DNA from 4 places in the Ferdinandcohnia sp. SAFN-114 genome. Region 3 is predicted to be linked to each of the others. Evidence: riboswitches for the same ligand, from Rfam matches in the RefSeq annotation. Region 3 holds a riboswitch; each other region holds the start of a gene.
The links. A riboswitch is a leader RNA that binds a small molecule or an ion and turns the genes downstream of it on or off. The one in region 3 is predicted to bind S-adenosylmethionine.
Positions count from the first base shown of each region.

Region 1 (3,213 bases), on a different contig from region 3:
CTACCTCAGGATCAGCTTTAAAATTTGGTGCACAAATAACTGTGAATTCAGGTTGATGTGTATTTAGATCCTCTTCTGTTGGTCGAACAAACATTTGTTGAGAGAAAAGGTTATGCCAAGCATATTCATTGATTACTTGGATTGGCATGCGTACTTTTTTGTCTGCACCTGCATATCCATTGAATACGAAAATCTCATCTTTTTCTGTTAAGTATGAAAGTACTTTTGTATAAAGTTTTTCATATACTTCTTCAGAAATTGGTTTGTTTACCTTACCCCAATCAATTCTATCTTTAGTAGATGCTTCTTCTACGATGTATTTGTCTTCAGGTGATCTTCCGGTGTACTTCCCAGTTGTCGCACGTATAGCCCCAGTCGAAGTAAGGATTCCCTCTTGTCTAGATAGTACTTTTTCAACTAAAATAGGAACAGATAGGTTATGAAGTGCGTTTTTTCCATTCACTAATTCTAATAGCTGCTCATTTGTAACTTCAACTGAATTCATGTTAAACCATCCTTTATTAATTTTTAAATTTCCATAAATTATCTCAAATTTACAATTAGTATAACACATTAATAAAAATAGTCTATACTATTTAACGTATTTTACGTAACATATCATTAAAAAGTGCGCGCAGATTCTAAAATAGTCCTTTATAATCGATAATTCTTTTATAGTTTGTCAATATTGAGGAAATAGTGTGACACACTTCGACTTTGTTTTTTTTCGGAATTCTGTTGACACCTTAAGGACTACTGCGATATCATATGTCATTGAACGGATACTCTCTTATCCCGAGCTGGCGGAGGGACAGGCCCAATGAAACCCGGCAACCATCACTTTTCTTACATATCAAATGGTTTTTAGTGAAACCTATTAGTAGGTCTCCACATTCGAAAAAGTGATAAGGTGCTAACCTGAGCAAGGTATGTCCTTGATCGATAAGAGTGAAAGGCTGGATAAACGATAAACCTTTCCTCGAAATAGTAGGAAAGGTTTTTTATTCTTTATTGGTTTTATTGATGTTACTTAACGCGTGATATGTGTTTAAATTATTCTCGGAGTTCGATTCCAACAGAATAATGTTAAAGCCTCCGGCGGATGCCTCGATTTTTTAGCGGAAATTTTTCGCTTCCTGTGGCAACCGTCTTTATGACCCACATCGTGTCGGCCTAAAGATCGGGCGCAAAAACGCCAAGGCACATTTGATCGTAGATAACTGTTCATTTAATATAGGATAGAAAATCGTGAAGGTAACAATACTAAGGGAATGAGTACCGTATCAATGAATGTCAGAACTCGAACTATTCGATTCTGAATCCGAAAAGGAGGAAGCGTTTGTGACAAATAGACGCCGTTTATTTACTTCAGAATCTGTTACAGAAGGACATCCAGATAAAATCTGTGACCAGATTTCAGATTCTATTTTAGATGCGATTTTAGCAAGTGATGCAAATGCACGCGTAGCGTGTGAAACTTCTGTCACAACAGGTCTTGTACTTGTTGCGGGAGAAATTACAACTTCTACATATGTAGATATCCCAAAGATTGTCCGTGAAACGATTAAAGAGATTGGCTATACACGAGCAAAATACGGATTTGACTATGAAACTTGTGCAGTTTTAACATCCATTGATGAGCAATCTCCAGATATTGCAATGGGGGTTGACCAAGCGTTAGAAGCACGTGAAGGTCAAATGACTGATGAGCAAATTGAAGCAATTGGTGCTGGAGACCAAGGATTAATGTTTGGTTATGCTTGTAACGAAACAAAAGAATTAATGCCTCTACCAATTTCATTAGCTCACAAGTTATCACGCAGACTAACAAAGGTACGTAAAGATGAGATTCTTCCATATTTACGTCCAGATGGAAAAACTCAGGTTACTGTTGAATACGATGAGAACAACAATCCAGTTCGTATCGATACGATTGTTATTTCAACCCAGCACCATCCTGAAATTTCATTAGAGCAAATTCAACGTAATTTAAAAGAACATGTAATTAACCCTGTCGTTCCTAGTGAACTAATTGATGAGAATACTAAATATTTCATTAATCCTACTGGCCGTTTTGTAATTGGTGGTCCTCAAGGGGATGCTGGGTTAACTGGCCGTAAAATTATTGTTGATACGTACGGTGGTTATGCACGCCATGGCGGTGGCGCTTTCTCGGGTAAGGATCCAACTAAGGTTGACCGTTCAGCTGCATATGCTGCTCGTTATGTTGCGAAAAACATCGTAGCAGCTGGTTTAGCGGATAAATGTGAAGTTCAGCTTGCGTATGCAATCGGTGTTGCACAACCAGTTTCTATCTCTGTAGACACATTTGGAACCGGAACTGTGTCAGAGGATGTACTTGTAGAATTGGTTCGTGATAATTTTGATTTACGTCCTGCTGGAATTATCAAGATGCTTGATCTACGTCGTCCAATTTATAAGCAAACCGCTGCATATGGTCACTTTGGTAGAAATGATCTTGATTTACCATGGGAGCGTACTGACAAAGCAGAAGCGCTTAAAACACAAGCTGCAAAATAAGAAAGAAAAAAGCTCGCCTTAATGGTGAGCTTTTAACTTTATTCATCTGAAATGCTATGAGTGGTTGGATGAAAGCAAATAGATTATCCAATTTAGTATCAAACTTGACTGAATAAAGTTAAAGCCTCCGGCGGATGCCATAGATTTTCAAGGGTAATTTTTTGAGCAAGCTCAAAAAAATCTGGGCGTAAATACGCCAAGGCGTATTTGATTAACCGCGTTTTTCTTTTTGTAATTCCTTATAATGCTGCCCTTTTTCCACATATTCACGGCGAATTCTGGCCATATCTTTTTTATCTTCATCATTTAATTCACGAATAACTTTAGCTGGTCTTCCGAATGCAAGAGTGTTTGGTGGAATCTTTTTGCCTTGTGGAACTAGGCTTCCGGCACCTATAAAAGCCCCTTCACCAACCTCTGCCCCATCAAGAATAATGGACCCCATTCCGATTAGCGCATTTTTACGGATAATAGAGCTATGTAGGATCACCTGATGACCAATTGTGACATCATCTTCAATAATTAAAGGATTATTTGGGCTTTGATGCAAGGTTGAGTTATCCTGAATGCTCACTCTTTTTCCGATAATGGTCGGTGCCACATCCCCCCGTATGACAGTATTAAACCAAATGTTTGTTTCCTCACCAATTTTTACGTCACCAGTAACTGTCG
Region 1 covers NZ_JBPFDQ010000081.1:15,784-18,996, reverse strand. Annotated here, with positions in the region: gene pckA (phosphoenolpyruvate carboxykinase (ATP)) at 1-505, opposite strand, end outside; SAM riboswitch class I at 788-949, shown strand; gene metK (methionine adenosyltransferase) at 1,342-2,541, shown strand; gene ACR65M_RS21010 (gamma carbonic anhydrase) at 2,753-3,213, opposite strand, start outside.
Region 1: linked by a shared signal. The riboswitch ahead of metK (methionine adenosyltransferase) and the one ahead of ACR65M_RS19570 (methionine ABC transporter ATP-binding protein) in region 3 are both predicted to bind S-adenosylmethionine.

Region 2 (3,213 bases), on a different contig from region 3:
TTCAATCAAGTCAGTGATGACTTCATCCATAATCTCATGTAGAATATCTTCTTTATATTGAAAATGCTTATAAAATGTACCACGATTTAGGTCCGCAACCCGTACAATATCTGATATCGAAATCTTCTTTAAGTCTTTTTCATTCATTAAGGATAGTAATGCATCTTTCATTGCTCGCTTTGACTTTACAATTCGGCGGTCAAGATAGTCATTATTACTAGACATAAACATCCTCCCATGTTTGATAAAACAAAAATACTAGACAAATTCATATATATTTGTTTATTAGTAAACACTTAATCATGGTTTTGCTGATTGTAAGCGTATTATTCTTCTTATTATACTATAGATAGTTGTTGATTAACGTACAACTGTTTATTAAAATGCATTCTATCATAATTGGAGGAATGAACATGAGGCTAGAGAAAAAAGTAGCAGTTGTTACAGGTGCCGCTTCTGGTATGGGAAAATCAATTGCAATTCTGTACGCAAATGAAGGTGCAAAAGTAGTCGTTTCAGATATTAATATTGAAGCTGCTAATGCAACTGTTGATGAAATCAAGATAAATGGCGGAGAAGCTATCGCTGTTATGACCAATGTTGCAAAAGAAGAAGATATTCAACACTTAATTAATTCTGCTGTAACGAAGTATGGAACAGTAGATATTTTAGTAAATAATGCAGGAATTATGGACAACTTTGAACCAGCTGGAGAAATTGAAGACGAGAAATGGGAAAGAATTTTTGCGGTAAATACAACGAGTGTAATGCGCGCAACCCGTAAAGTACTGCCAATCTTTTTAGAGAAAAAGGCTGGGGTTATTATCAACGTAGCATCTGCAGGCGGACTTCAAGGGGCAAGAGCTGGTGCTGCTTATACCGCCTCTAAACATGCGGTAGTTGGATTCACGAAAAACACCGGTTTCATGTATGCTCAAAGTGGGATTCGTTGTAACGCGATTGCACCAGGCGGTGTTGAAACTAATATCAGTGCTTCGATGACTGGCAGAAGTGATTTTGGAATGGGCCGTATTATGCCAGGATTGGCTATCAATCCACGTACAGGTAAACCGGAAGAAATCGCAAGTATTGCACTATTCCTTGCATCAGATGACGCAAGTTTTGTCAACGGAACAGTCATCACCGGGGATGCGGGTTGGACAGCATATTAGGAAATGAAAAAGCTTGGGTCACATATGGTGATCCAAGCTTTTTGGCATATTTTATTCTAATTTGAAACAAGTTTTGTTCCTTCAAGGAAAGACTTTTAAAAGTTTTTCCAACGTATTGATCCGTAACCAGTATGTGGATGTCCTTTAGATTGAATTTTAAAGTACTCATGTTCTAATTCGGGCAGGGATAATTCAAATAGATGTTTTCCATCTTTTTTATACATGTTACACGCAATTAGTTTCCGAATGATCTCATTTTTACGTTTCTCAACAGTTTCTTTTAATATAGCCATAATCATCTCTCTCCTTTCGTAATTGGCTTTCAAAAGACCCAATAACAAGATAAGAAGAGGCTTTTTTATGATTAGGGTAACCTCACTTATCTTTCAAGCTTGTTAGCTTGCAGGATTTAGCACAGTATTCAACGAATCTGTTGCTGAGGTTTCACAGGGCCAGCCCCTCCACCTCTCTTGATAAGTTTTTATAAGTTTGTACAAATGAAACACCCTAGACGTAATGGATGTTATTTATAGTTTAACCATATTATTCCGATGTGTCTACTTGTATTTATGAAATTTTGCAAAATGTAATGATTTCGTAAAAAATAAGGACGCGAAAAGGGGGCATAAAAAAGAGACAAGATTCATAACCCAAGGGGTTAATCAACCTGTCTCTCAATTCCAAATTTGATTTTAAGATGAAACCAAAAGGGTCCTCTGTAGAAATGACTTCGATTTCTGCAGGAAATACTTTGTTTTTCATATGTTTGCCTCTTAAAATAATAGAATAAAAGGCATAGGATGAAATAGACTTCCGTATGACTGTGGGGATAATTAACAGGAGGTACCGCATTGTCCTGTTCTGGGACAAGGAACCTGTCCCTGTGTCCCATTAAGCTTCGCCGACGACTGTAAATCTTTGGTTAAGGTGTTTGGGGTTTTCGATTTCGTCAATTACTGCGATGGCAAAGTCAGCGTAGCTAATGTAGCTTTCGCCTTTTGAGTTAACGAGTAAATTGTCTTTACCAGTTTGATAAGTACCAGTTCTTTTTCCCTCTGAATCAAATACTGCAGATGGACTGATAAATGTCCAAGTGATATCTGCTGTTTCTTTAAGTTCTTGAAGATTTCGTGCTTGACCATTGGCTGTTGGTTTTACAAAGTCTGGAAACTCTGGTGTGTCGATGAGTTGAAGGGTTTTTGCCTCATCAACATAAAGACTTCCTGCACCACCAACAACTATGATTCTTGTATCTGTTCCTTTAACAGCCTCAATTAATGCATGGCCGGCATCTACGTGGGCTTGTTCTTCTCCAAGTGGCGCACCAAAAGCATTAACTACTACATCGAGATCCTCAACATCAGCTTTTATTAATTCAAAAATATTTTTTTCTAAAACAGATACTTGATTGTTCTGTATTTTAGATGCATCCCTAACGATTGCTTTAACTTCATGTCCTCTTTTAACTGCTTCTTTTAAAATTAGGCTTCCTGCTTTACCATTTGCACCAATAATTCCAATTTTCATTATAGTTACCTCCTATGTGGTTTAGCTTGTAATTATATTGATTACATGTAATGATTATAGTTACATGTATAGTTAATGTCAATACATTCAACTTTTAGGTATAATAAACGTACGATTAGGAATGAAAGAAAGGTGACAGCGATGTCCATCAGTAGTAGATTTTCTGTTGGAATTCATATACTTTCCCTCATAAAGTTATCGAAAGAGGGGGAATGTTCATCAGGATTTTTAGCATCAAGTGTAAATACAAATCCAGTAGTTATTAGAAAAATTATGGGAATGCTTAAAAAAGCAAACTTAATTGAAGTACACCCGGGAGTTGCAGGTGCAAAACTCGCAAGAAAATCAACAGAGATTACAATGCTAGATGTCTATAAGGCAGTTGATGTAGTAAGAGAAGGAGAGCTGTTTAGCGTCCATGACAATCCTAATCCGGAATGCCCCGTCGGCAGAAATATTCAAAATGCCATTGAACCCTTATTTGTACAAGCTCAATTCGCTATGGAGAAAATCT
Region 2 covers NZ_JBPFDQ010000015.1:56,008-59,220, forward strand. Annotated here, with positions in the region: gene ACR65M_RS07080 (TetR/AcrR family transcriptional regulator) at 1-225, opposite strand, end outside; gene ACR65M_RS07085 (SDR family oxidoreductase) at 414-1,172, shown strand; gene ACR65M_RS07090 (Fur-regulated basic protein FbpA) at 1,268-1,465, opposite strand; SAM riboswitch class I at 1,549-1,652, opposite strand; gene ACR65M_RS07095 (NAD(P)-dependent oxidoreductase) at 2,064-2,699, opposite strand; gene ACR65M_RS07100 (Rrf2 family transcriptional regulator) at 2,841-3,213, shown strand, end outside.
Region 2: linked by a shared signal. The riboswitch ahead of ACR65M_RS07090 (Fur-regulated basic protein FbpA) and the one ahead of ACR65M_RS19570 (methionine ABC transporter ATP-binding protein) in region 3 are both predicted to bind S-adenosylmethionine.

Region 3 (3,213 bases):
TTTGTAGCATTAACATGAATGTTTAATTAGTGTTGTCGATTTTCACAAAAAATACAAGTAATTTGGAATATCTTGTTTTTTCAAAATATTTTCATTGACTTGTGAATGAAAAAGGGTTAACATCAAATTAATCATAAAAGTAAAAACTTAATAGTTTATCTTATCAAGAGTGGTGGAGGGAATGGCCCTATGAAACCCGGCAACCGGTATTTACACGGTGCTAAATCCAGCAGGCTTTTTTTGCCTGAAAGATAAGAAGAGAGACCATACATACAACCTCTTCTTATCGAAGAGGTTTTTTTATTTAATCAAAGAGGGAGAGATTAATATGAGTGAAAAACAAAAAAATTTCAGACCAGAAACGATTGCAATACATGGGGGTCTTGAGGCAGATCCAGTAACCGGTGCTAGAGCAGTTCCTATCTACCAATCAAATGCGTTCAAATTTAATACTACTGAACATGCAGCAAATCTCTTTGGATTAAAGGAAAACGGTTATATTTATACTCGAATCCACAACCCAACTACTACTGTTTTTGAAGAAAGAGTAGCTCAATTAGAAGGTGGAGTAGGTGCATTAGCAGTTGCTAGCGGAATGGCAGCCATTACGACTTCAATCCTTAACATTGCGGGAGCAGGAGATGAGATTGTATCTGCTTCTACTTTATACGGTGGAACGTATAATCTATTTGCTAATACTCTACCTAAATATGGAATTAAAACGCATTTAGTAGATCCAAAAAATCCTGAAAATTTCCGTCAAGCAATAACACCAAATACAAAAGCAATCTTTGCTGAAACAATCGGAAACCCTAGCTTAGATATACTAGATATTGAGGCAGTTGCTAACATTGCTCATGAAGCAGGTATTCCACTAATTGTTGACAATACTTTTGCAACACCATATTTATGTAGACCAATTGAGCATGGAGCAGACATTGTTATCCATTCAGCTACAAAATGGTTACTAGGTAATGGAACAACCATGGGTGGAATTATAGTAGACGGAGGTAAATTCGATTGGAATTCACCAAAGTTCCCTGGATTTACAACTCCAGATCCTAGTTATCATGATTTAGTCTTTGCGGAAGCATTGGGACCAGTAGCCTTTATAATTAAAGCAAGAGTTCAACTACTACGTGATTTAGGTCCAGCTATTAGTCCATATAATTCATTCCAATTCAATTTAGGTTTAGAAACATTGCATGTTCGAATGAAGGAGCATATTGCGAATACGAAAAAAGTTGTTTCTTATCTTAAAAATCACCCTGGGGTTGAATGGGTGTTGTATCCAGGTGAAGAGGACCATCCAAATAAACAACTAGCTGATAAATATTTACCAAAAGGTGCAGGAGCGGTAATTGTATTCGGTATTAAAGGTGGAAGAGAAGCTGGCGAAAAGCTAATCAATAGTGTTGAGCTTTGGTCACATGTTGCAAATGTAGGAGATGCAAAAAGCTTAATTATTCACCCTGCTAGTACTACACACCAACAATTGAGCCCAGAAGACTTAAAGGCATCTGGTGTATCAGAGGACTTAGTCCGCTTATCTGTTGGTATTGAAAATGTGGAAGATATTTTAGAAGATTTAGAGCAAGCCATTAAAGCTGCAAATGGAACCAGTTAAGCCTTATCAGTGCCGACTGCATAACTGAAAAATTGTTCACAATATTTTCGTTGACACCCTTATATAGAGATGATAAGATTACTCTCGTGTTGTTTTAGTATGATAATAAAAATTAAATAAATCTGATAACTCTTATTTAGAGTGGTGGAGGGATGTGCCCGATGAAACCCAGCAACCGTCAACGTCTGTTGAAAAGGTGCCAATTCACACAAAGCTTTGGGCTTTGGAAGATGAGAGGAAGGAATCACAAAATTGTGCCTTTCTGCTCGTTTTTGCAGAAAGGCATTTATTTTTATATGCGTGGCATATTTGAATAATTATTATCTTTATTTATTTACATTATCGCATACACTAAACATAGTTTTCTCTGAATAGAAGGTGTGACAACGTGATAACACTAAAAAATGTTAAAAAGATTTATCAAACAAATACAAATTCTGTAACAGCAGTTAACAATATTGACCTTCAGATAAATGAAGGTGAAATTTTCGGAATCATTGGATACAGTGGCGCGGGTAAAAGTTCACTCATCCGTTTATTGAATGGGCTTGAAACTCCAACAGAAGGGAATATTTCTGTTGCTGGTCATAATATCACGTCCATTAAAGGAAAAGCATTACGTGATGCTCGTAAAGAAATAAGTATGATCTTTCAGCACTTTAACCTACTATGGTCGCGAACAGTTAGGGAAAATATCTCCTTTCCCCTGGAGATTGCAAAGGTGCCAAGAACTAAAAGAGAAGAACGGGTAAATGAGCTTATTAAGCTTGTAGGACTGGAAGGAAGAGAAGATGCTTACCCATCACAGCTAAGTGGTGGTCAAAAGCAAAGGGTTGGAATTGCAAGAGCACTTGCCAATAATCCGAAGGTTTTACTATGTGATGAAGCAACATCTGCATTAGACCCTCAAACAACTGACTCTATTTTGGACTTGCTAGTTGATATTAATGAGCGTTTAGGGTTAACAATCGTATTAATTACCCATGAAATGCATGTGATTCGTAAAATCTGTCATCGAGTTGCAGTAATGGAAAATGGGAAGTTTGTTGAACAGGGAAGAGTGCTTGATGTATTTAAAAAGCCTCAAGCCAACATTACAAAACGCTTCGTTCAGCAAGTGACAGAGCCTGAAGAAACAAAAGAAACGGTTGAGAATTTATTAGATCGTTATCCAAATGGAAAAATGGTTCAGCTTAGCTTTGTTGGTGAAGATGCTGAAATGCCATTAATTACAAGATTAATCCGAGATTTTAAGGTGGAAGTGAATATTTTACAAGGGAAAATTTCACAAACCCAAAATGGATCTTATGGAACATTATTTATACATCTTGATGGTGATGCTAATGAAGTCACTTCAGCCATCGAATTTATTCGACAACAACGAGTAGAAGCTGAGGTGATTGAAAATGCTTGAACAATTTCAAGAATTACTTAAATGGGAAAAACAAGTTAATGATTATCAAGCACTCAATTGGGGGAATCTTTGGGAAGCAACTTTAGAGACTTTATACATGACCTCAATCTCCGTGCTTGCTACTTTTATAATTGGTTTATTTTTAGGTTTAGTTCTCTTTTTAACAGATAAA
Region 3 covers NZ_JBPFDQ010000071.1:3,781-6,993, forward strand. Annotated here, with positions in the region: SAM riboswitch class I at 158-258, shown strand; gene ACR65M_RS19565 (O-acetylhomoserine aminocarboxypropyltransferase/cysteine synthase family protein) at 329-1,627, shown strand; SAM riboswitch class I at 1,757-1,864, shown strand; gene ACR65M_RS19570 (methionine ABC transporter ATP-binding protein) at 2,016-3,041, shown strand; gene ACR65M_RS19575 (methionine ABC transporter permease) at 3,139-3,213, shown strand, end outside.

Region 4 (3,213 bases), on a different contig from region 3:
AAGTGAGGACCGTTATCGACAATTAGTCGATTATTCCCCATTGGGTATTTTAGTCCATCAAAAAGGTGTTATCCAATATGCCAACCCTGCAGCTTTGCAATTATTAGGAATCACAGATGAAAAATTGATAGAAGGTATTCCAATATATGATATTATTCACCCGGATTTTCGACTTATCGTATCAAGAAGGATTAAGAATATTGAAGACAATGGCATTTATGAGCCAACCTTATATGAAAAATTCGTACGCATAGATGGTCAGGAGATTGATGTTGAAGTAAGTGGAATCCCAACTAAATTAAACGGTGAATCAGCTGTCCAAGTCGTGTTCTGGGATGTGACCGAGAAAAAGAAGGAAGAGGACTTAATCAGGTACCGTGCCTACCATGATACCTTAACAGATTTACCTAACCGCCTTAAATTCCATTTAGATTTAATGGAAGAGATTGAAAAGGATTCATTGTTTACCATTATGTATTTAGATTTGCATGGTCTTAAATCGGTTAACGATGAGTTTGGTCATCAAGCTGGTGATATGGTACTAATCAAAGTAACAGCCCGATTAACTGGAGTCCTTGGTTCTGTAGGTCTTGTCTATCGTATAGGTGGAGATGAATTTGCGATCGTACTTCCTGGTCGAAAAAATGATGAAGAAATAAGTGTGACTGCAAACAGTATAGCGAGGGTTATCCAGCAGCCCATCTACGTTTCAAATACGATTGCTGAAATTTCAACAAGTATTGGAGTTGTCTTCTATCCAGAACATGGAGTAGACATGGAGTTACTTTTGCGTCATGCTGATTTGGCCATGTACCACGCAAAGAAAACAAAAACCTTATATAAAATCTATGATAGATAACAAGGGGGAGTTTTTAATCTCTGTAGTTTATCATTTAGATTGTATCGAAAACGACATGTATATGTCGTTTTTCTTTGCTCATTATCTATTAAGTTCCGTTAGATATATTTTCGAAATAATTTGATATTTCAGTTGACAACCTCATGTGACTTCATGTACGCTAATATTGTTAAATATTACAAAAATAAAATACGACATCTCTTATCGAGAGTCGGGGGAGGAACCTGGTCCAGTGAACCCGCAGCAACCGTTACAAAGAATGTAACTAGGTGCTAATTCCAGCAAGCATTTGCTTGAAAGATGAGTGTGGGATACATATTGCCTCTTCCTCATCGGAAGGGGCTTTTACATTTTATTCACTGGAAATAAGGGTATTTGATTTTAAGGTGAGTAAATTAATGTGAAAAGTTGTATTTTATTTGGTGAAAAATAGCTAAGGGAGAGATTTACGATGAGTTTGTACAAAAAGGAATATTTCGGAAGACTACCAGAATTGAAAAAATATGCACCTGAAGCATTTCAATCATTTATAAAGTTTGATAGCCGAGCACTAGCTGCAGGCAAGCTTTCCGTAAAGCAAAAGGAATTGATTGCGGTTGCAGTAGCACATATTACAGGTTGTCCTTATTGCATTGATTTACATGTTGGGAATGCAAAGAAGAATGAGTCTTCTAGAGAAGAAGTAGCAGAGGCTATTTTTGTTGCAACAGCATTAAAGGCAGGTTCCGCTTTAGCACATGGTGTGAATGCACTCAATGCCTATGATGGAAATGGCGATGAAGATCTATATAAAGAGGCTTATTTTGCAAGACTAAAAGAATTTGCTGATTTAAATGGTGAGGCTTTTAAAGCATTTATTGATTTTGACACAAAATCTCTTAAGGCGAAAAACTTAACAGAAAAAGAGAAAGAGTTAATCGCGGTGGCATGTGCGCACACAACAGGTTGCGCGTATTGCATTAACCTACATACGAAAAATGCCAAAAGAGCGGGTGCTGATTTAGAAGAAATCTCAGAAGCGATTTTCGTGGCAGTAGCATTAAAAGCAGGTTCTGCTTTGGCACACAGTGTAAATGCGCTTAATGCGTATGATGAGAAGTAATTAACCATATAAAACATAATCTTTTAATAGAAGGGGAACACAAACCTAACCAAAGGTCTGTGTTCTCTTTTTATTTTCCACCTATATTTTCATGATAGACTAGGATTTGCATCTCAAAATAATAAGAAAATCTTAAGATTTGCATGCAGTGTTTGTTAAGATTTGATTGATATCCTTTCCTTATAGTAAATTCTAAGGAGTTGATAGAAATGGTGAACACCACAAGTAGGAGTGAACGTTATGAATATATTGGTTTGTGACGATGATCAAGCCATCGTCGATGCGATTGGTATTTACTTAGAGAATGAAGGCTATACGGTTTGTAAAGCTTCCAATGGACTAGAAGCAATCGAGGTCATCAAAAGTCAGGAAATCCATCTTATTATCATGGATCTGATGATGCCGAAAATGGATGGAATGAGAGCAACTATGGAAATTCGGAAAGAAAACAATATTCCTTTAATCATGCTTTCTGCAAAATCAGAGGATCATGACAAAATATTAGGCCTAAATATTGGGGCAGATGATTACATGACGAAGCCTTTTAATCCGTTGGAACTTATTGCAAGAGTTAAATCCCAACTGAGAAGATATACAACTTTCGGTGGCCTTGATACGAGAACCAATATAGTTCAGACTGGGGGATTGATTATCGATGATGAAAGTAAAACGGTCACGGTCGATGGCGAGGAAGTCCACCTTACACCCGTGCAATATAAAATTGTAAGGCTTCTGACAGAAAACGTGGGAAGAGTATTTTCAATCGAGGAGATATATGAAAAGGTATGGAACGAACCCTCCTTTAACCCGGAAAATACCGTTACCGTTCATATTCGAAAAATCAGAGAGAAAATCGAAATCAATCCGAAAGAACCAAAATATTTGAAGGTGGTGTGGGGTGTTGGATATAAAGTGGAAAAAATATAGCCACTCGATTATAACGAAAATCATTGTTTTTGTCATTGCGATCTTGTGTTTTACAGGAATAGCTCGAGCCGTTGTTGAAGTGGAGATTGTGAATGATGGGAATTTTAGCAGCGTAACCGAAGAGCATTACATAGAGAGCATGGCCTATGTAAAGGAAAGTGAAAGGTTGATTGGAGACCTCACAAGACTATTAGGGAAATATAAAAGTGAGGAACATATTTTAAGTGGCAATACCCTTACTCAGGAAGAATGGAAGCAAGCAGAAGAAGATTTATATTACACAGAGTTTCAATATTCTAGGTCTTATAATCCTGAGTTAAGTGAA
Region 4 covers NZ_JBPFDQ010000109.1:574-3,786, reverse strand. Annotated here, with positions in the region: gene ACR65M_RS23715 (PAS domain S-box protein) at 1-859, shown strand, start outside; SAM riboswitch class I at 1,058-1,166, shown strand; gene ACR65M_RS23710 (carboxymuconolactone decarboxylase family protein) at 1,311-1,961, shown strand; gene ACR65M_RS23705 (response regulator transcription factor) at 2,202-2,888, shown strand; gene ACR65M_RS23700 (hypothetical protein) at 2,860-3,213, shown strand, end outside.
Region 4: linked by a shared signal. The riboswitch ahead of ACR65M_RS23710 (carboxymuconolactone decarboxylase family protein) and the one ahead of ACR65M_RS19570 (methionine ABC transporter ATP-binding protein) in region 3 are both predicted to bind S-adenosylmethionine.